DNA from 2 places in the Filifactor alocis ATCC 35896 genome. Region 1 is predicted to be linked to the other one. Evidence: riboswitches for the same ligand, from Rfam matches in the RefSeq annotation. Region 1 holds a riboswitch; the other holds the start of a gene.

Region 1 (11,957 bases):
TTGTGATATTTTTTGGGATATATATCATAGAACGATTTTTATTATACAAGTTAACAGACGGTCAGCTTTTTTATTATATGGCTGATATTCTAAATACAATGTCTAAAGATGTTCATACAAGAAATCAATATAGAGGGTTAGCGATTGTCGGTGGAGTGATGGTCCTTCCGTTGATGATTGTACCGTTTTTTGCTACCATGTTGTTTAAAAAGCAATATATTAGATATCAAGTTGAAAAGTTAAAAGATACCATGAAAGTCAACGGTTCTCGTTCTGAAGTCTATTCCGGTCCTTCGACAAAAAAAGAACAAAAGAAGGATTTCAACTGTTCGGATTGGGTATTGGATGTTGATGGAACAGAACAGGACGGCTTTACAGAAAAAGAGTTGAAACAACAACTTGAATCAATTCAAAAAGGGGATATTGATTTCATCATTTTAACTCCACCTGAACCGATTAGAATACAGACTGTAGGATGTTTATGCAAATTTATCCAAGTTTGTCAGGATAAAGATTCCAATTACTTTCATCTTGAGGTCGGTACTGTTAGCGAGAAGCGTAATAATGATATTCTGATTTACGGAAAAGACGGACTTACTGAAGAAGAAACAATGTCCATCTTCAGAAAGGTAATAGATTACAGTACCTCATTTGATGTGAAGGAGTGGGAAGTGGTGTTGGATTTGGGGACAAACTCTGATGTTGAATCGTATAGGAAAATGGTTGCACTGTTGACAGAGAATACAGAAGTTCGCTCTAACTTAGAATTTTGTTTGGAATCTCCTCAACAGTATTACAAAGAGAAAGCCGACATTTATGAAGAACGTTGCATTGACGGAAATCAAGAAGATAAGACTATTATATGGATTGGAATGGTAGATGAGATGCTATCCGGCAACGAAGCGATTGAATTGGATTGGAAGACAGATGCCGAGGATTTCTTCTATGAGATGAAAAGTTTGGCGAATCGACATCGTTTGGAGATACAAGAAGATTGGTTCAAAAAGGATGATGATATCCCTACATGGTGCGAGGTATTGGATGAAAAATGGATGGATAAGGACTTCTGTGTAGGAGGAATGGACATTGATAGTGACAGCTATGTTTTGTTTGTTTGTCAAGCAGAAGTATTGAAACAGCTTTCCGAATTGGGCAAACAGGTAGGACAGAAATTTGATTCTGCAAAAAATATGTAGTTCAAACAAGGGTTTTTTCAGAGTTGCATTGATTGGAAACGGTTATCGTACAGGAAGTTGACGAAGGAGCGACAGACAACAAAGAATGTGTAAAAAAGTTGTCAATAGCAGTGTTCGAATCAATTCTCTAATGATGATAGGAGAAATTTGTCATTGGAGAACGGTTCCTATAGAACGGAATATGGGAGAATAAGTATGAAAAGGTATGAATTTATAGCGATAACATCAAAAAACGATGTAATAATGGGTTTGAGTTGCGTTACGGTATTTGGATTCTCTATGCTGTTATTTCAGTTAGGATTGTTTTATAGCGGATTGGATAAAACATTGAAATCGCATCCGGTATTATTGCTTTTGTTTATTTTTTTGTTACTTGCTGTTGCAAATGTTTTGTTTCAAAAAATAAAGGAAAAATTGGTGAAACATTATAGCGTGGAGCTTGAAGAAACGAAGATAAAGATTTTTGAAAATGGGAATGAAATGGTCCAAGGTCAGATTTCCGGTTGTTATACAAAGGATAACTCAAGTATGTCGGTAAAGTCTTTGAGAGCGGATTTCTATGTTGATGATGAAAAAATATCCTTTAGAGTAAGACCTAAGACATACAAAACCATTCAAGGCTCAACTTCCGGGAATCTTTTCGGAACAGGCAGTTTATCAGATATAGAAGAGTTAGCATCCTTGTGTAAAGATATCAAAGGTGTTGTCGGAGAAGGGGAAGACGAGTAATCTGTTTTCGCAGAAAATGAGTATTAGGAACAGAATATACCTTGAGAGAAAGAGAATATTGAAATAGTATAATATCTGTGTATCAAGTACAGGATGAACTTTGCCAAAATTGTCAGGGGTTATTTAGGGTGTTTATGGAATAAAGAACAGAAAAAATTGATATTTTTAAGGATAAGGATATTAGGGAAGAGGATGAGAAGATGTTTAAATATTTTTTGATAGGATTTGAATCGGTATGGGAGATGTCGCTTTTTAGGTATGTAAGTATTTTGCTGATAGGAGTGATGATACTGCTATGCCTTCGAAGATTGTTTGTTGTTTGGAAAAGTGGTGGAAGTTTTTTTGCACCTTATCATATCAGAAATGGAAATCTTTATATTCACAATGCTGTGTTTTTTGGAAAAAGAATCATTTCGTTAAGTGAGATAAAGCGTATTCAAATTCATTGTTTTCACGGTAGGAAGGGTGGAGGAAGAAGATATCTTCTTCAGATTGAGAAAAAACATGGAAGAGCAAGCAATGTGATCTTTGGAAAAAGTAAGAAAACGGATCAAATGGTGGGTAATCTACAGAAAGAGACCAAGAAGTACGGTATTAAAATTCACAAAGGGTTGTGGCATTAGTCAATGGATAGAGCAGTATCCTATTCCTTTTATATTCTTTAGAGAAGACGGAGTTGTCCCGATAAATTGACAAAAACTTTGACGGTAGGTGCTATGGTAAAAGATTTGGCGGTCAGTTTGAGAGAATGACAAGTTTGATGCTTACAATCAGATTTTAGAAATTGCTTGTTTTATGATGAAACCGAACAGATGATAGATAAATGAATAGAATGGTAGGATGAAACATATAGGTTAAAAAAGGGTTTTGTATCCTTACAAAGCACTATTTTAAAATGGATACATAGTGTGTGATTATGAAAACAAGAATAAAATTAGAATAGCATCAAAAAAACAGACTCTTGTTATCATTTTACTCAGTGATTGCTATCAGTTGCCGATGATAGAGTTTGTTCCTTATTCGCTAAAACAGCCCTTGTCCGATTCTGAAATGAAAAGGACAAGGGCTATTTGTTTCTATTGTTTTGTAATTGTTCATCCTAATTTGTGATGTTATTCACAACAAGTAATCCTATTCGCACACAATAACCGGTGTACTTGTTTTGAGAGATATCATTCTGAAACGAAGATAAAGCCGAAGAACCCTGTATAGGATACTTTGTTTCAAAGATAGGATAAATTTGTGTGAAGCAACTGATGTACACAACTTTCGATTTCTTCCGCAGAGTGGGCAATGCAAGTGGATTGTTGTAATTCTTCCGCTGTTCCGAATCCGTAGTTACAACCTACAAACGGCAGATTGTGTCGGAGTGCGAGGTTCAAATCATGAAAGCGGTCTCCTATGGCGATAAAAGTAGGTTCTTCGTTTGGAAACACGGACAGCATATCCTGTTTGACGGCTGGAAAAATTTCTTCTTTTGTTTTCCAATCAAATGCTTCGGTACAATAGAATGCTGAAAAATATCGTTCTAACTCAAATTGTTTTTGATGCATGTTCAGGTAACTGATTTTGCAATTGCTCAAAAAAATGAGATGATGTCCTTGAGATTTTAGTTTGGAAAGGACGTCAAGTGCTTTCGGATACAGTTTTGCTGATCCGATATCAATTTGTCGCTGCATTTCTTCTCCGACTATGGTGCTGCAATATTGATGCAGTTTTGGGCTTAAATCGGGAGCAAAGGCATTCCACATATCTTTTGCATTGAACCCGAGCCATCTTCCCGCCTCCTCATCGGACAATATTTTGTTTGTGCGAAAGCCCTGTTTTGCCAGATAGTCATATGCTTTTTGAAGTGCGGGACGATAGATTAAAATGGTATTGTGTAGGGTTCCGTCATAGTCAAAAATCAAATATGCCATAGATTATGCCTCAATCTCTCGGATAAGATTTACCATTTCTACTGCTGAAACAGCACAGTCAAATCCTTTATTTCCTGCTTTTGTACCTGCTCTTTCGATTGCTTGTTCAATATTTTCCGTTGTAATAACACCGAACATTACAGGGATTCCGGATTCAAGTGAAATGCTTGCAATACCTTTCGATACCTCATTACATACGTAGTCGTAGTGTGAAGTGCTTCCGCGAATGACAGCACCGAGACATAGGACGGCGTCATATTTTTTCAGTGCAGCCATTTTGGATGCAATCAGCGGAATTTCAAATGCACCCGGTACCCAGGCAACATCTATGTTTTCTTCTGATACATTGTGACGAATCAGACCGTCCATTGCTCCTCCGAGCAATTTCGATGTGATGAACTCGTTAAATCTTGCTACAACAATTCCGATTTTCATATCTTTTGCTACTAATTTTCCTTCAAATGTTCTCATGATTAAGCCTCCATTTCAAAATTTAAAATATGTCCCATGCGATTTTGCTTGGTTTGTAAGTATAACAAATCATGTTCTGTTGCCTCGATTGTGATAGGAACTCTTTTTGTAATGCTAAGACCGAAGTCCTCCAGTTGGTATACTTTGTCGGGATTGTTGGTCAGCAAGTGCATACTCTTCACACCTAAATCTCTTAGGATTTGAGCTCCGATGTAGTATTCTCTCTCATCTGCACGAAATCCAAGCGCCAGGTTGGCATCTAAGGTATCCAATCCCTGTTCTTGCAACTCATATGCTCTTAATTTGTTAATCAGACCGATTCCTCGCCCTTCTTGTCTCATATAAAGCAGGATTCCTCTTCCTGCCGCCTCGATTTGTCGCATTGCGCTTGCGAATTGTTCTCCGCAGTCACAACGAAGCGAGCCGAATGTGTCTCCTGTCAGACATTCCGAGTGCACACGGCACAGTACATCCGTACCGTCTCCGATATCTCCCTTGATAAGGGCGACATGGTGTTCTCCGTTCAGCAGATTGATAAATCCGTACGCACGAAACTCACCGTACTTGGTTGGCATTTTGGTATTGGTGACACATTGTACCAACTTGTCATTTCGTTTGCGATATTCTTGCAAATCTTTGATAGTGATAAACGGAATATCCCATTGTTCTGCAAGTTTGCGAAGTTCTTTGGTACGCATCATAGTCCCGTCATCTTTCATAATTTCACAGCAAAGTCCCATTTCTTTGAGTCCGGCAAGTCTCATCAAATCAACGGTCGCTTCTGTGTGTCCGTTGCGTTCCAAAACACCGTTTTTCTTGGCAAGAAGAGGAAACATATGCCCTGGGCGTCTGAACTCTTCCGGGCGAACATCTTCTTCTAATGCTTTCATTGCGGTAACAGAGCGTTCAAAAGCTGAAATTCCCGTTGTTGTGTCAATATGGTCAATGGATACGGTAAATGCTGTTTCGTGATTATCCGTATTTTCTTGCACCATTTGCGGAAGTTTGAGTTTGTCAATATAGTGTTTTGACATCGGCATACAGATGAGCCCTTTTCCGTGAACTGCCATAAAATTGATATTTTCAGGTGTTGCAAATTCTGCCGCACAGATGAAATCTCCCTCGTTTTCTCTGTCGGGATCATCCGTTACTAAAATAATTTTTCCCTGTTTTAATGCTTCTAATGCTTCTTCAATTGTATTGAAGTCTTTCATGCTGAAAACCTCCCCGTATCATAATGTTGTAGTTAGAAATGATATTTTTAGTCTATTTCGTTTCTTTTATGGAGTAATCGTTGTTATAGATAGAGGTTGCAATTCATTACCTTGTAACATAATGAGATTGCACTGTTCTATAGTTGTTACTGTATGATAATCACAGACTTGTGTATTATTTTAACCTCTATGTATTACGATATCCTCGGTTTAAAATCCGTTCTCCCATAGAAATGAAAGAGTAATCGAAGAACTTTGTTCAGAAGAAGCTTGATGTCGGTCAGGATAGAGTAATTTTTCAACAAACTTTCCGATGACATCCACTTCTAAATTTACCATATCGCCGATACGCTTTTGAGACAAAACTGTTTCTCGTATTGTATGCGGAATCGCGGATATGGATAGTGTAGAATCGGTAACTTTTGTAACGGTCAGACTAATCCCGTCAATTGCGATAGAACCTTTCTCTACAATAAAGCGTGAGATGTTTTTTGACGGTTCCACGGCATATACGACGGCATTGTCATCTTTTTGAACGGACGAGATACGCCCGATACAATCGATGTGTCCCGACACAAAATGTCCGCCGAAACGACCGTTTGCGGACATGGCTCTTTCTAAGTTGACAGAATCTCCGATGGATAAAGTTTGAAAAGAAGAACGATTCAATGTTTCGTGCATAATGTCGGCACAGAATGTTGTCGGAGTATAGCTCGTTGCCGTAAGACACACTCCGTTGACACAGATACTGTCTCCGATATGGATGTCTTCCAATATTTTCTTTGCCTTGATGGTGAGAGTTGCAGAATGAACTCCTCTTTTGAGATTGGATATGGTTCCGATTTCTTCTACAATTCCTGTAAACATAGTTTTCCTTTCCGTATAATCATAGTGATACAAACAAATATTGTAATTTGTTTCGGGTGAACAAGATAAAAAATGAATGTTCGAATGAAAAAAGAGAACGTTTTGTCATTAGGTGATGATATCGTATTCCAATAAAATATCTTCATCAAAACACATTATATTTGACAGCTTAAAAGCAGGGCTGTCATTCGGTGTGTCAAATCCTGTTCCCAAGATTGCAGTTTTTGCGGATTGACCGCCTAACACTTTATTTCCGATATAGCATTGGATATGGTTGACCAAATTTTCTTGAAGGAGCGACCAGTTAAGAGTGCCTCCTCCTTCTACAAAGAGACTGTCAATGCCGATTTTTCCAAGTTGTTGCATTAAGTCATTTAAGTCGATATGTCCGTTTTGTTGTTTTGTGACAAGGATAGAGCAACCGTACATCTCGTAAGGACTGTGCTTGCTTTTATCTGTACAACAGGTTGCAAGATAGGTCGGAATCTCCTTGGAAGTTTGAACAATTTTGGAATTCATAGGAGTCCTTAGCTTTGTGTCGCAGATGATACGAATCGGACTGACGGGATTTTCTTTCGTTCTGCAATTTAACACCGGATTGTCTTGAAAGACTGTTCCGACACCTACCATAATGGCTTGATATCGCTTGCGATCTCGATGTACTTGAGCTCTTGCCGACTCTCCTGTAATCCATTGAGACTTTCCTGAGTGACTTGCGATTTTACCGTCAATCGTCATTGCAAACTTGAGTGTAACATAGGGACGATTTGTTGCAATGTAATGAAAAAAGAAGGTGTTAAGAGAATCGCATTCTTCTTTTAACAAACCGGTCACCACTTTTATATTTGCGTCTCTCAGTACTTGAATTCCTTTTCCGTTTACTTCGGGATTGGGATCGGAAGAACCGATATATACGGTATCGATTCCCGATTCAATGATTGCCAAGGCACAGGGCGGTTGTTTGCCGTAATGAGAGCATGGTTCCAAGGTAACATACATACTTGCTCCTTTTGGTGAAGTCCTGCAATTTTTGAGTGCTTCTCGTTCTGCATGAAGACCTCCGTACTTTGTGTGATATCCGCTTCCGATAATGATATCATCCTTCACAATGACGGCACCTACGAGAGGGTTTGGAGAAACATAGCCTTCTCCTTTTTTGGCAAGTTCGATTGCCGTTTTCATATATGTTTCATGAAAGACCACGATGAACCTCCTTTCCATAAAAAAACACCATGAACAATATGTTTTTCATGGCGCTACCAAAAATCTTTCTGAAGCAGAAAGATTTTTTGATTAAAAAAGCCTTGGTTTTAACCAAGGCTGATGAGTAACAAAGGAATCTATGCATCAAAACAACTCCTTTCACAAAGGGACTGTTTCAAGTGATTTCATTGATACAATTATACTTCTTCTCTCATCCAGACTATACTGTCGGCCATGGAATCACACCATGTCATGCCTTTCGGCTCGTGGGCTGTACCACCGGTAGGGAATTGCACCCTGCCCTGAAGAACATATTCATTTTTTACAACATGAGTATATCACTATCTTATACAGAATAGCAAGAGTTTTTTGAAAAATGATATTAAAATTCATTCTATCTTAAATTGCAATATCAAATTGAACTAATTCCTCATTATCATCTAAAAGTCCTAAGTTATTTAGTTCTTCTATAAAAACTTCTATAGGAGTGCGGTAATTTAGGATTTTTCTTGGCAAATTGTTCATCCAATTCATTATCTTTATATAGTGTTCTTCTTCATAATCATTTAATGATTTTCCTTTCGGTAGAAATCTTCTGATTAGGCTATTGTGCTTTTCATTTGTTCCTCTTTCCTGGGGATTATTGGGATGACAGTAATAGATGTTTCCTATATATGTTTTTTCAAGTTCACATAATTTCGCAAACTCTAAGCCGTTATCACTTGTTATGCTTCTAAATATTTTTTGTGGTTCCTTCAATCTGTTCAATGTGTTCTTTAATGTTTCATTTACTATGGATGCTTTTCTTCTGTTTAATTTTAAGATTAGTTCCATTCGACTTTTTCTTTCTGTTATGGTTATTAATGATGCTTCTTCTTTGTTTTTCTTTGGTATTACTGTATCTATTTCCCAATTTCCAAATGTTTTTCTTGTTTCTATTTCTTGCGGTCTTTCTTCTATACTTTTTCCAAGTTTTCTTTTGTTTTCTTTTACTCGTTTTTTAGCCGGTTTTCTTTTCACTCTTAAGGGCAAATCAATAGATTTTATTCCTATTAGACCTATATCTACATAATTGTATAATGTCTTGGTGCAGACTCTTTGACCTTCATATAGCTTATTTAACTTTGCATATCCACAAATTGCATCTAACGACCATTTTTCTTCATTAAACTTTTGCTTTACAAAGTCTAAATATTTGCTACATTTCAAGGCTTTAAATTTCTTTTTGCAATTTTTTCGATTCTTCTCATATACTAACTTACCTGTATCCGGATAATATACTTGTACATCATGTATTCCTTTTATTTGAGTTACTGTACCTCTTTTTAACTCATTTCTTATGGTGTTGGATGCTCTACGAAGTTCTTTTGCTATTTTGTATGCTGAATATCCTTTATTATGCAGAAGTTGAATTTGTCCTCTTTCGAAATCGTTTAAATGTTTATTTTTTCTTGAATTTGCTGTAGTATTATTATATTCCATAGTCATCACCTTTGGTTTTTTTGTTTTGTGGTGATTCAATTATACCAAACGTGATTTTCTATGGAATTTTTTTAGTTCATTTTCATTTTACAATTAACCAAATTCATTCTATTCTAATCTAAGGAAAGATATGTTATGGACAAAGTTGGTGTTCCAATAAGCCTTGCAATAATTTTTCCGATCGCATTTTTTTATCGATTCCGTTTAAGACGGAGCGCTTATCTCGAATCCAATGAGGAGCTAAGAGTGTCGCTTTATCTCCATCGCCGGTAAGTCGATGAATCACGATGTTAGGAGAGATTCGACACAGAATATCTACTACAGAATCAATATATTCTTCCCTCGAAAAGACAGGAAACGTATTTTGTTGATAAAGCTTGCCCAAATCACTGTCCGAAGAAACATAGAGCATATGAATTTTGAGTCCCCAAATTGTTTTCTTTGAAAGATAGATGGCAGTCTCACGCATTTGTTGTTGTGTTTCATACGGAATGTTCAGAATCATGTGGACTACCGTACGAATATTTCTTTCGTGAAGATTTTTGATAGCATCATCGAATGTTGAAAGGGGATATCCCCGTCGAAGTAGGACGGCGCTTTTTTCGTGAATGGTTTGCAGTCCGAGTTCTATCCACAAAAAAGTTTGTTTGGAATAAGATTCCAATAAGTCCAATATTTCTTCAGAGAGGCAATCAGGTCTTGTTGCAATGGCAAGGCCGACAACATCTGGAAAATCCAGTGCCTCATCATATTTTTTCTTCAGTTCTTTTACATCTGCATAAGTGTTTGTGAAACTTTGAAAGTATGCGATGTACTTTGCGTTGTTCCATTTGTTGGATAGAAGAGAAATTTGTTGTTCCATTTGTTCGGTAATACTGTCCGCACATGAGGTAAAATCTCCTGACCCTTTTTCAGAACAGAACAGACAGCCTCTTTTTGCAATGGTGCCATCCCTGTTCGGACAGGTAAAACCTCCGTCAATTGAAAGTTTGATGATTTTTTCGCCAAACTCTTCCTTGAGAGCTTGATTTAAGGTGTAGTAGGTTTTGTGATTCAGATACATGGTGTTCTCCTAAGATATGATTAAGTGTTCTAATTGTCTTCTATTATCTTGCTAAATGGATATCCGTTATTTTATTCTCTCTTAAGTCACCGGTTTCCTTACTTTCATTAGGACAAGATTCAGTGCGAATTTTGTGCAATTTGGAAGTTAGGATACTCTTGTGCTGCTTTCATATGAGAAAAAGATAACCCATTATATCGAATCTTGTAGAAATATGCCAGAAATCGAATGAGAAAATGAAAAGAAAAACTGCATTCTTAGAATAATGAAACATGGAAAAAATGATTAACAGAAGTGAAATAGCCTGGAAGAAGGATTTTTATGTGTATCAGTGCAACGAAAAAATAGAATTTCGTCTGTAAATGTGTAGAGCATTCGAGTAAACATATCCTTCAAGGAAGATTAAAGCAAGAAGAAAGTAATTGAAAATAGAAGGGCATCATGATATAATTTTTCAGAATATATGAATTTCGAGGAGATAACTGTGCGGCTGTTCTCTATGTGTTTTTTACAGCTTTGAGCATAGATACATAAGAAAATTTTATGGCTGCATTGATTTTGAAACCATCGTTTATACTGCAATATATTCTTGTAGTCTATTAAAGTTGGATATTTTGTTCCGCCGGGGAATGGTTACAGTCATTGACACGATTGTGTTGGATATAGTGAACGTCGTATATGTTGCATCAACAAGAAGTGTGTTGTTCCTATTGATTCATTTGGTAGTCTTGTTTGTTTATTGTTTGGCATCTATCCTAATGTATTTAATGGGTAGAAGATAAATTTAAGGAGGAAATAAAATTATGGCAGGAAATTTTTGTCCACAATGTGGAGCTTCTAATGAGTTTGGAGCAACAGAATGTAGGTTTTGTGGTAATAAGTTATCGGTACAACAGGCATCTCAACAACCTCAACGGGTGTATGTGACAGGAATCAATCCTTCATGGCCTGTAAAGAATAAGCTTGTAGCAGGGTTACTTGGAATTTTCTTAGGAGGAATCGGTGTTCATAAATTTTATTTAGGTAAGATTGGAATGGGGATTATATACATCTTGTTCTGTTGGACCGGAATTCCTGCTATCGTTGGATTTATAGAAGGTATTATTTATCTATGCTCAAATGATGAAAACTTCCAACTGAAACATCATGTAAGACTTGAGTAATGCGAAAAGTAATAAAATTTATTTATTGGATGTTAATGTCTATGATGTTTTTGTATTTGATTTACAGGGAACATCGAACAAGTAAATTAAATCACATTGATTTGAAATAGCGCAGTAGTGAAAAATATCTAAGATAACTCTTAGGTATTTTTTTATTGGGAACTTTGTGCGATAGGGTAAAATTTGAGATAGGGATTCATAAGAAGAGAGTGTTAGAAACTGAATATAGGTAGGAATTGTTAGAATAGAACAAATTAAGTATGAAAACTGGTAAAGAAGCATTCATTTGAATAGGGATGATAAAAAACATAAGACAAATACTGTGAAAAAAACAAAAGTTGAATATCCAATAACCTTGGAATATGGTATCCTAAATTTACAAAGAAGGAGTTAAGGAGGGATATGAATTGAAACCTTTGGTGGTATACTATTCCTATTCAGGAATCACAAGAAGATTAGCGGAAGATATTGCATTGATTACAGATGGTGATTTGAGAGAGCTGAAACCGCAAAAGCCCTATTCATTTTCCTATCATACTGCGATAAAAGAAGTAAGGAAAGAAATTGAAAGAGGATATTGTCCTCCTCTGATGGAAAGAACAGAAAGCATGGGAGATTCGGAGGTCGTTTTTATTGGCTCGCCCAACTGG
Region 2 (11,957 bases), 120 kb from region 1:
AGAGTTGATTGAGGAAGAATTTTCGAATGCGAAAGTGATTCGCATGGACAGAGATACGACCGAGAAAAGAGGACAACAGGAACAATATTTGAAATCCTTTGAAAGAGGAGAAGCGAATGTTCTGATTGGAACGCAGATGATAGGCAAAGGACTCAACTTTCCCAATGTGACATTGGTAGGAATTTTGCAGGCGGATCAGGGAATGGATATGCCGGATTATCGAGGAAGCGAAAAAGTGTTTCAAATGTTGGAGCAGGTTTCGGGACGTGCCGGAAGATTTGAGAAACGGGGAGAATCTGTGATTCAGACCTATCGAACGGAAAGCAGTCTGTTTCATTATCTTTTGGAACGAGATTACGACGGATTTTATCAGGAAGAGCTTGCGATTCGAAAGGCGTTCTTTTATCCGCCGTATGGGAGTATTTTTCGAATTGTGGTAAGTTCCGTTTCTTTGGATGACAGTGCGGAAACGGCAAAACGATGGGAGCAGGCTCTGCATTTTTATTTTCAAAAGAAGAATCTACAATCCGCTATTTTGGGACCGGCACCTTGTTTGATTCAGCGATTGGAAAAAAAATATCGATGGCATCTGTTGATTAAGGTAAAAAATTTAGAAGAAGAAACCGTGATTCGTAACATGATTCGATATCTTCAAACAGTGAAGAGAAATGTGTTGTATGGAAAGAAAAGTGTTGTCATTGTGGAAAAAAATCCCAGGAATATTTTGTAGAAATATGCGGAAATTGCACTTTATCCTATAAAACCTAACGGATGATAGAACAATGCAATAGAATGCAAAAAAATACAGGATAAAAAGTATTACTCATACCGATATGGATTGTAGTAGAGATGCTGGTGTTTTTTGTTGCATAACATGATTGGAAGTACCGGAGAAATCCGGCACAGGCAGGTAACAGATTAGAATTTATGTTATCATAATGTAATTGAGTGAGGACAACCGAAATAAGAAGTTGGAAATTCAGTAGATCAGAAATTCCAAAGTTACAAAGAGGACGGGTGGCGGTATAAAGATTGGATACCGAAATTTTGTGGTATAATATAAAGTAGTTACCGTATCATAAATGCGGTGATTTGTTTGGGAAAAATTGATTTAATGAATTTTTTTAACATAGAAGTAGAAAAGAGGAATAGATTATGGCGATTAGAGAGGTTCGTATTGACGGTGATGAGGTGCTTCGCAAAGTATCCAGACCTGTTACTGAAATGACTCCGAGAATTGAACAGCTTATCGGAGATATGATTGATACGATGTATCAATATGACGGAGTGGGACTTGCGGCACCACAGGTGGGTGTGTTGCGTCGAGTGATTGTAATTGATATCGGAGAAGGTCCGATGGTATTTATCAATCCGGAAATTGTAGAGCAAGAGGGAGAACAATGTGGACAAGAAGGGTGCTTGAGCATACCCGGAGTCTATATGGATGTTAAGAGACCGAACCATGTTGTCGTTACCGCAAAAAATGAAAAGATGGAAGATATTCGAGTGGAAGGAGATGAACTTTTGGCAAGAGCATTGTGCCATGAAATCGATCATCTCAACGGAATCTTATTCAAGGATATTGCAGAACGAGAGTAGAGAGTTATTTTGTTGCAATCGTTCATGTATGGAAAAAATGAAGTATCGATGATAAAGAACAGAAGGAGAAATTATGCGAGTAATTTTTATGGGAACTCCTGAATTTGCAGTAGCGTCATTGGAAGTGTTGCACGATAGAAAAGATGATGTCGTATTGGTAGTCTCTCAACAGGACAAACCGAAAGGGAGAGGCAAAAAGTTGGTTCCGACACCGGTGAAACAAAAGGCATTGGAGTATGGATACGAGGTCTATCAACCGGAAAAGGTAAAAGATGCGGAAAGTATCGCTCTTTTGAAATCGTTGGAGCCGGATGTGATTGTTGTTACCGCATATGGACAAATTTTGTCACAAGAATTGTTGGATATTCCAAAATATGGATGTATCAATGTGCATGCCTCTCTGTTACCGAAGTATCGCGGGGCTGCTCCGATTCAATTTGCACTTCTTCATGGAGAACAAAAAACGGGAATTACCACAATGATGATGGATGTCGGATTGGATACGGGAGATATGCTTGTCAAGGAAGAAGTGGAATTAACGGAAGACGATACCTTATCTACCTTGAGCAAAAAATTGATGGATGCGGGGCAGATTGCTCTGCATAAGACATTGGAGCAATTGGAGCAGTATGGAAGAGAAATTCCCCGTGAAAAACAGAATGATGAAGATTCCTGTTACGCATCCATGTTGACAAGAGAGATGGGATACATTGATTGGAGCAAAACTGCAAGAGAAATCAAAAATCAAATTCGTGCAGTAGAAGGCTGGCCGTCTGCCGTTACCTTCTATCGCAGGGAGAAAGTCAAATTATTTCAAGTGGAAATAACACCGGAAGAGAGCAAAGAGATTGTTCCCGGAACCATTACAGAGGTGACAAAAAAATACCTTAAGGTTGCAACAGGGGATGTTTTTGTGAAGATTTTTGAAGTCCAATTTCCAAATAAAAAACGCATGGAAGTGTCTGCATATTTGCTTGGCAACACAATTGAAGAAGGCGAAATTTTTACAGTTTCTCCTAATAAATAACCATTCTTTTTAATACAATAGTTCAGAGGAGTATTTGAAAACAGTATATTATTTTTTTGAAAGAGTTTATCAGTTAAATAGGGGGTAAAAGAATGTTTCCATACTTTTATTATGATGCAACCATCATTTTTTTGATTCCGACGATTTTGTTGACCTTATATGCGCAAAATAAAGTCAGATCTGCTTATGAAAGATATCTTCGCGTTCCGACAAGAAACGGTTATACAGGAGCACAGACTGCAAGAGCAATTTTGGATAACAACGGTTTACAAAATGTGCAAATACAGTTGGTGCCCGGTACTTTGACCGATCATTACAATCCCGGAACAAGAATTTTGAGACTGTCAAATCAAGTGTATTACGGGACAACAGTGGCATCCAACGCGATTGCCGCACACGAAGTGGGACATGCGATTCAACATTCTCACAATTACTTTCCTTTGGTTCTTCGAAACAAGATTGTTCCGGTTGTAAGTATTGCAAGTAATTTATCGTGGTTTTTCATTATAGCCGGACTGGTTATTTCAGCTATGCAAAATTTGTTGACAGTTGGAATTGTGATGTTTTCCATGGCGGTATTGTTTCAAATTATCACATTGCCGGTGGAGTTTGATGCAAGTAGGAGAGCATTGGTTGAATTAGAGAATGAAGGAATTTTGTCTGCAGAAGAAATCAGGGGAGGAAAAGCTGTGTTGGATGCAGCGGCTTTGACCTATGTGGCAGCTGCGGCAAGTGCAGTGAGTCAATTGCTTAGACTGTTGTTTATTCAAAACAGTCGCCGAAGATAACAATACAAAACAAATAAATCAAATGGAGCAAATAGAAAGGATTGGCAGAACTCAAGCCAATCCTTTTGTATGTTTAAAGTGAAGTTATTCCTAACAAACGAAATCACTCTTTTTCTGTACCAAATATTATTTTTGATTGCGGAACATACGGAATATTCCCGTCTTAATTTCAAAAATATAGTCCTCTTTTTGTGGCATATCCGACTGTTCGGCATTTTTGACGGCACGTTCGTTATCATAAGGAACTCGTACAAACTCCATGCTGAATGGTGCAAGTTCCGGATTGTGGAGTTCTCCATGTAAGATAACATAGGGAGCTGTTGTACCGTCAAGAGGATTTCCCGCGCTTCCTGTATTGAACAAAATCCTTTTTTGAAAAGATTTTTGGAATGAGTAGTGAATATCCCCGTATCCGACAATGTCGGCATTTTTTTGGATAGAAAACTCAGGGTTATCCTTTTCATAAAGGAACATTTCATCAATATGTTCTTGATCGGTCAATTGATAGAGCCGTTTATACAGGTCGAAAGGATGTGCATGAAACAATCTGACGATATGTCCGCTTAAATAGAAATCAATCACCTTCGGCAAAGATGCAAGATATTCTTTGCTTTCTTCCGAAATAATTTGTCGATACCAAGAAATAGGCATACCGTCTTTTGAGGAGTAGAGCAAAAAATCATCCCAGTTTCCCAAAATGGATTGTGTGCAGTATTTCTTGCAAAGAGCGATGGTTTCGTTAGGGTTCGGTCCCTTTCCGATAAAATCTCCCAAACAATAGATGGTAGAGATTGCTCTTTTTTCAATATCTTCTAAGACAGCTTCCAGTGCAGGGATGTTTCCGTGTATATCTGAAAAAATGGCAATGTTATCCAAAATAAGTCCTCCGTTCTTCGTTTAGCAATTTCGGTACATCACATGTCGGTCAATACATTCCTTCTGAAGTGCATAGTAACCGATTACAAACTTGTGTATACGGATTTCCGACTGCTCTTCTCATCCTATCACAAATAGTTCTGTTTTTAAATACAAGGACGTAATTATACGATTCTTTCTTTCAACTGCATGATTGTATCTTCGTTTTGAGTTGTGATTCATCATGTTAATTCTTGTGTCCTTAAGCGACAATATGCTCCGTTTCTTCAACTTTGAGAAGAAAAAGGTTAGATATTTTTCAAATTGGAAGACATGGCAATTCGATGATGCTTTCATATTAGATGACAAAAAGAGAGAATAATTGTTTTGAATAGTAAAATTGTTTTGTAAGAAAATTGTAAGACTTCATAAGATTGTTTTTTAAGAATCATGTGTTAAGATAACAGTAAGAGATATCTTAAGCAAGTAAAAGAAAAATTTTTCGATAGTGATAAAAATCCCGGGAGGTATCGTATGAATACGGAGACCATATTAGTGGTAGATGATGATGTTGAAATTGCTAAGTCAATTCAACTGTATTTGAATAGCCAAAATTATAAGGTATTGGTTGCTCACGACGGACAAGAAGCGTTGGACTTGTTTCACAACCAAAAAATAGATTTGATATTGATGGATATTATGATGCCGAAGAAAAACGGAATTGATACCACGATGTTAATTCGACAAGAAAGCATCATACCAATTGTTATATTATCTGCAAAGTCTGAGGATACAGACAAAATTATGGGGTTGAACATCGGTGCGGATGATTATATCACGAAACCGTTCAATCCGATGGAGTTGATTGCAAGAGTCAATTCTGTATTACGAAGATATAGTCGATATGGCGGAAGATACAGTGAAGAAACGGAGCAGAGCATCCGTATCGGGGGAATTGAACTGAACAAAGAGACAAAACAGATTTTTGTAGATGAAGAAGAAGTCAGAATTACACCGTTAGAATACAAAATTTTGTTGTTGTTGATGAGTTATCCGGGAAAAGTATTTTCGATTGATGAGATATACGAACAGGTTTGGAAAGAACCTGCCTACAATCCTGAAACAGTTACAGTTCATATTCGAAGAATTCGTGAAAAAATAGAAATCAACCCGAAAGAACCACGATACCTCAAAGTGGTGTGGGGAATCGGATACAAATTTGAAAAAATAAATACGACTTCTGATATGGATTGATGGTGATTTATAGAATGAAGAGGAATGATTTTTGAAGATGATACACATGATTTCATAATGATAGCAAAACAGTTTGCAGAAAACAGAAGGTGTGTTGTGCGATGGAAGTTGCAGTTCGTTATAACTTGAGGAGTTAGAATATAGGAAGATTTTGGATACAGAAAGAAGGGATAAAGATGAAGGATTCCGAAACATTTGAAAAAAAACAAAAAGAATCGACGCAAGAGCAAGAGTCTTTTGATAACATGGATGACAAAGAGATAGAACAAGAAACATCGGAAGAAGAATTGCAACAAGAGAATTTGCAACAGGAGAAACAAGAAACTATCATGCAAGAAGAACCCGGAATAGCATCAGAGGAGATTGCTTTTCAAAAAACAGATGAGGAAGATAACAACCTTTTCAGAAATGACAAAAATTCAGATGAATTATCTTTTTTGCAACAATATCGAATCAAAAAACAAGCAAAAAAACAGCAGTTGCGAGAAGAGGAGCATCATTACAGAACCGAAAAAAAATTACAGTTAGAACGAGAGAAAGAGAATGACAAAAAGAAATTTTTTGCGTCCTCATGGCGTACCGTCTTGGTCATTTTCTTAATTTCAGCTCTTATAGTAGGCATCTATCCGTTCGGAATCAAAATGATAGAAGGACCTGATAATCAGAGATTGGAGCGTTATCTCAAGACGGATGAATTTTTCGAAGAAGAGGTACGATTTAATTTGGAATCCAAATTAAGAAAGAGGCTGGTACTTCATGCGGTAGATAAGAATCAGGGACAAAAAGATTTGTTATTGCAACGAATGAATTATCCCCATCCGGGCAGAGATAGATTACAATATGAGGATTTGATAACAGAAGGTATTGGAGAAATCAATAACACGGAAAGTCAAAGAAATGCTCTATCAAGATACTATATTACAGACTCTTCCAATCATATGATTCAAACAAATATGACGAAAGAAGAAATTGAGTCATTAGAGGAGACTCCAAAAATATTATCGATTTCCTTTCAGATTGACAACAAGGGCAGATTAACCGATTGTAAGATTGACTCAAAGTATTCTTCCCTAATCTCGCTTTACACATACGAAGTGAATCAGCTATTCGAGAGATATGCACGAAGTATGATGGAAAAGGACGGAATGTATCAGTTGGTCGCTTCCATGTATGATGTACGTTATTATCAGCATTATGAAAATCCGGATTATGGCGCTTCAGAAAGCAGTTCCCACACAGTGGATATCCTTAGTGTACATCATGACTACGGTTCTGAAAACAACTTCTATCTGAATGGTGATGTTGCCACAGTCAACAATGAAAAAGAGTTGGAATCTGACAAAAAATTGATTGCAACAATCAATCAAGTAGTAAAGCAGTTGGAAACACTTCCAAAAGAAGAAATTTCCGTTACTTTCTATGTGCCGGCAAGTGCACAAGAGGTACTGGAAACAGATGACTATTACCATTATTATGAGTCAATGATGGAACAGAGGGCAATCTTTGTTCTATGTTTGGCGGCAATCGGAATTTTCTTGATGATGTTGCTTGCGGGAGTTGTACCGTTTAGACAACAGCGAAATGCAAATATTGTATCCAAATTCAACCACCTTCCTTTGGAACTGAAATTATTTTTGACAACAGGAATGATGGGGATTGTCTGTGGAATATTTGTATTCGGAATGCAGGTAACTTCGAGAGAAAATGTGATGTATGATTCCAAGGAACTGACATTTATTTACAGAGTTTTGTCGGGGAACACACCGGAATATTTCGGATATGCTATGATGGTGGCATTTTTGGGATTGCTGTTTGTGTATCTGTATATGACTTATTTGAAATATATCTACTACTGTGGAATCATAGAAGGATTGATCAAAAATTCCATTTTCGGAAGAGTGATTTGTTATATTTGCAGAATGCTGATAACACCTTTCAAAAAAATGTATATGCGACTAAACCGATTGCAACAAATTGATTTGGAAGGTTCTTTCAAAAAGAAAATGATGGGATTGTGGGCATTCCACTGTGTGTTATTGCTTGTCGTCATTGCTTTGTTTGGAATGCGACCTGAAATTGCCATGATTTTGCTGTTGGGATATGTTGTTCTTGTATTTCGATGGATTTATCGTTTCTTGTTGCAATTAGCCTATATCCAAAACTATAGCAAGAAGCTTTCTGATGGGAACTTCAATTTGCAGGCAGATGAAAATATCGGCATTTTTTCCAAAACGGCGCAGTATTTGAATCGTATCAAGACAGGATTTAAGACAGCTCTTGAGGAAGAAGTCAGAAGCCAAAATATGAAAACAGAGCTTATTTCCAATGTATCACATGATTTGAAGACACCGCTCACGTCTATTATCAATTATTCTGATTTGTTGAAACAACCGAATTTGACCAAAGAACAACAGGAAGAATATATCGACACCATTCACAAGAAGTCACAACGATTAAAAGTGTTGATAGAAGACTTGTTTGAGGCGAGCAAGGCAAGTAGCGGGAACATCAAACTGCAAACCGAACGACTGGATATTATCTCCGTATTTCGTCAAACGATGGGTGAATTGGAAGAAAAAATACAGTTCAGCAAGTTGGACTTTCGTCTGAATTTACCGAAAGAGCCTGTTTATTGCATGATTGACGGAAAGAGAACATATCGAGTGTTTTCCAATATCATCAGCAATATTACCAAATATTCGTTGGAACATACGAGAGTGTATATTGATGTCACAGAGCAGGATAAGAGCATCACATTCGAGTTCAAAAATATTTCGTCCTATGAAATGAATTTTGCTGCCGATGAAATTATGGAACGATTCAAACGAGGAGACGAGTCAAGAAATACAGAAGGCTCAGGACTGGGACTTGCGATTGCAAAAAGCTTGACAGAACTGCAAGGTGGAAGTCTTGAGATTGAAATTGACGGAGATTTGTTCAAATTATTCGTAAGTTTTCCAAAAGACAAGTAGATAAGTTCATAGGGCAATAAAATCAAGATAGAAGAGAGCCGACATTTCACATGAAAACAAATGGATATTTTCTCATAAAAGATGAGAGTATCCATTTGTTTGTGATTGGAGTGACTACCGGATAAAAGCTGATTCATATCAGTTCCAATCTGTGAAAATAATCTACCTTTTGACTTTTAATAATCAGTATTTCATCTCATTCTTCACTATACTGTCATTGGATTCATTGACATTTTACAAGTGTATGATATAATTTACTTAATAGAACTTCTCTACGCTTAAGGTAGAATTTTTTACCAGCGGACCACGGAGAGGGCTTTTTTATTGTAATATCTTATCAAATGAAATATTTTCACAAAATCTTAAGATAAAATCGCTGAAAATATTTGACAAAAATTGATACAAGTGGTATGATTCAAAAGTAGTACAAATTAATCATATGTTTCTTCAGGGCAGGGTGTAATTCCCGACCGGCGGTATAGTCCGCGAGTTTTGAATAAAAACTGAACCTGTGCAATTCGGGTACCGACAGTAGAGTCTGGATGGGAGAAGATTTCTTAGAGAGGTCACAACAATAGGATTGTTTGTGATATCCGTGTCATTGTGTCAACGATAGCCCGAGAAGAATTCTCGGGCTTTTTTATGACAAATTTTTATTCTTGTAAAAAATAGACAAGAGGAAAAAAGAGAATGATTTTGTAGGTAAGAAGAGATAATTAATTGTATGTTTGGTTATAAAATCAATTTTCTTTCGAAATACAGAGATTGTTTGCAAAGATAAAAATAGAAATAAGAAATTTCTCAAGAAACAAAGTCAAAAGCATATTTAACAGGAGGAATTTTTCAATGGAACAAACACTAAAAAAATCAAAAGGAAGAGCATTTAGTACAAATGCGATGGTTAAGATTTCAATTTTGGGAGTATTGGCATACATTATTATGTTTATCGAAACGCCGGTACCGTTCTTTCCACCGTTCTTAAAAATGGACTTTTCCGACTTGCCGGCAATTATCGGCGGTTTTGCATTGGGACCGATTGCGGGATTGACAATCGAATTTATTAAAAATATTCTTCACTTTGCAACAAAAAGCGGCACAGGTGGAATCGGAGAATTAGCGAATTTTATGATAGGTGGAGCATTTGTTGTAACTTCCAGTTATCTGTATAAAAGAACTCATAGCAAAAAAGGAGCAATGATTGCACTTGTAATCGGAACATTGTGTATGGCAGCAACAGGTGTTGTGATGAATGCAACTGTGTTACTTCCGTTCTTTGCAAACTTTATGGGTGGAGCAGATAAATTGATTGCAATGGGACAAGGATTGAATGCAAACGTGACAGGAATGTGGACATTTGCGCTCTATTTAATTGGACCGTTCAACTTATTTAAGGGAGTGGTACTTTCTGTAGTGACAGCAGTGCTATACAAAAAAGTATCTCCGTTGATTAAACAGAGATAATAGATTTCCGGAAAAAGAATGGAAGAGTAAAAACTATAAAGATGATTGTTGTTTTGGTAAAATAATGTTGTTTTGATAAGATAAAGAAAAAACAAAGGGACTCCATCAAAAAAGAGAGCACCTTTGTTTTTTTTGTGTGTCAATATGGTATCGTTTTTACTTACGCATCTGAACGAGCAAATCCGTTTTTCATATTACAACTTGCGGTATAAAGAACTTTGTCCAGCAAGTCATTTGTTTTTTCTTGCAACATGCTTGCAATCTCTTCATTTGCCTTTTCGCAAAGCAGGGTTGCATTGTTCGGATGATTTTTGAATTCTTTGTCATACTTGTGAATTAGTTCATGTCCTTTGGATTGTACGGCAAGCTGATATCGTTCGATATGAGAATTACAGGTTGCAAAGTGAGAATCCGCCAATGCTGCCACCAATCGGTTTGCCCAGTAGAAGCTGTCCGTAGTGACAGTTTTGCCAGTATTGTTCAGATAGGTTGGCGTTTTTGTGATATTTACATAGAACGGAACAATTGCATTGAACATATTGCAACCGAATGAAATCCACTCCACAGATTTGATATTGTCCGGCATGTACGGTCTGATTTGAACAAGTCCGAGTACATTGGTACGGCTGATTCCAATCGGATGGAAAGAACCTTTTTTAAGCGGATCGTTATGCTTTCCGTACGGATCATACTCTGTTCCTTGATAGTGATGAGAAAGAAGATATTTGATTTCTTCTATCGTAATCTTTTTTTCAGGTACTTTCGACCAAGAAAGATTGTCAGAGTCCGGACGATAGTCCGCATTGTCACCATCCCAGCGATGAGTGGTAGGATTGAGATATCGTTGCACCACCCAAGCACGAGGTGTGTTGTAGGTATGGTCGGAATCCGCATGGCTACCGAAGGCATATCGCGCGTTAAAAGATTCTGTGAGAGAAAGATTCAGATGATTGTCCGAAATGAATTCTCTTAAGTCGGAAGAACAAAGATGTTCTTGCTGTTGCCCGAACGCATCGTCCAAATCAAAGCAGTCGATTCCGAATTGGTTCGGCATCACAACATAGGAATTATCCGGTACTTTTTTGGCAATCCAATGATGTCCTCCAATGGTTTCAAGCCACCAGATTTCATCTTCATCTTGGAAAGCAATTCCGTTCATTTCATAGGTACCGTATGTTTCAAGCAAAGAACCTAAGCGTAAGACACCTTCTCTTGCCGAGTTGATGTAAGGCAGTACAATAGTGACGATATCTTCTTCTCCGATTCCGCCGGGACGTTCCGGAATGTAATTTTCATCCCCTTCGTTTCCTTGAGCCGGAATCAAATTTACCAATGGATCTGCACCCAAGACGCGTTCGTTTGAGGTCAATGTTTCGGTTGCCGTCATGGAGATATTTTTTTCATTTACTCCGCAAGCTCCCCAAATTCCGTCTACGCCGAGTGCGTCAGGCATAGCGGTATATCGCATTGGATTGTCCGGAAGGGGAATCTCAACATGAGATAGTACAGATTTGTAATTGTGTGGCTGTTCTTCCGGAAGAACAACAATAAATTTTTTTGGTGTAAATACCCCTGATGCGGAATCTTCATTTCTTGCAACAAGAGTAGAACCGTCATAACTTGCATTTTTTCCAACAAGAAGTGTGGTACAAGCCATAAAATCATCTCCTTTATATTAAGTTTGTTAGATTGATAAATATTGGTTGAATTGTGTTTCCTTTTTTGAAAGCCGGCGTGCTCCCAAGATCTATAGAGAACAGGGAAAGTCATTCTTCATTTTGTATCAATGCGTGTTTACTGATAATACAATTCAATCGCTACAGAGTTATTATACCATAGATTCGAACGCTACAACCTTACTTTCTGATTTGAAGTTAGGTAGGATACGATAGAGGAACAAAACAGTTTGAAAAAATCCGTTCCCAAAATGAAATTTCAACAGACATTCCAAAATTTCAGCCATAAAGAATTTACAATCTTTTTTGGATATGATAGAATTTA

The links. Region 1 has a riboswitch for FMN ahead of ribD (bifunctional diaminohydroxyphosphoribosylaminopyrimidine deaminase/5-amino-6-(5-phosphoribosylamino)uracil reductase RibD). Riboswitches for the same ligand answer to the same signal wherever they lie in the genome.
Region 2: it holds a riboswitch for FMN, as region 1 does, so the genes downstream of both, HMPREF0389_RS07275 (ECF transporter S component) here and ribD (bifunctional diaminohydroxyphosphoribosylaminopyrimidine deaminase/5-amino-6-(5-phosphoribosylamino)uracil reductase RibD) in region 1, are expected to answer to the same signal.

The regions. Positions count from the first base shown of each region.
Region 1 covers NC_016630.1:1,501,268-1,513,224, reverse strand. Annotated here, with positions in the region: gene HMPREF0389_RS09145 (DUF6630 family protein) at 1-1,196, shown strand, start outside; gene HMPREF0389_RS06730 (hypothetical protein) at 1,392-1,925, shown strand; gene HMPREF0389_RS06725 (hypothetical protein) at 2,126-2,548, shown strand; gene HMPREF0389_RS06720 (HAD family hydrolase) at 3,149-3,844, opposite strand; gene ribH (6,7-dimethyl-8-ribityllumazine synthase) at 3,848-4,315, opposite strand; gene HMPREF0389_RS06710 (bifunctional 3,4-dihydroxy-2-butanone-4-phosphate synthase/GTP cyclohydrolase II) at 4,318-5,529, opposite strand; gene ribE (riboflavin synthase) at 5,740-6,396, opposite strand; gene ribD (bifunctional diaminohydroxyphosphoribosylaminopyrimidine deaminase/5-amino-6-(5-phosphoribosylamino)uracil reductase RibD) at 6,505-7,599, opposite strand; FMN riboswitch at 7,799-7,913, opposite strand; gene HMPREF0389_RS06695 (IS30 family transposase) at 7,999-9,081, opposite strand; gene HMPREF0389_RS06690 (TIGR01212 family radical SAM protein) at 9,215-10,144, opposite strand; gene HMPREF0389_RS06685 (TM2 domain-containing protein) at 10,948-11,307, shown strand; gene HMPREF0389_RS06680 (flavodoxin) at 11,715-11,957, shown strand, end outside.
Region 2 covers NC_016630.1:1,626,170-1,638,126, reverse strand. Annotated here, with positions in the region: gene priA (replication restart helicase PriA) at 1-730, shown strand, start outside; gene def (peptide deformylase) at 1,156-1,599, shown strand; gene fmt (methionyl-tRNA formyltransferase) at 1,673-2,626, shown strand; gene HMPREF0389_RS07295 (zinc metallopeptidase) at 2,719-3,414, shown strand; gene HMPREF0389_RS07290 (metallophosphoesterase family protein) at 3,541-4,290, opposite strand; gene HMPREF0389_RS07285 (response regulator transcription factor) at 4,804-5,523, shown strand; gene HMPREF0389_RS08800 (histidine kinase dimerization/phospho-acceptor domain-containing protein) at 5,700-8,495, shown strand; FMN riboswitch at 8,935-9,053, shown strand; gene HMPREF0389_RS07275 (ECF transporter S component) at 9,342-9,956, shown strand; gene HMPREF0389_RS07270 (C69 family dipeptidase) at 10,117-11,613, opposite strand.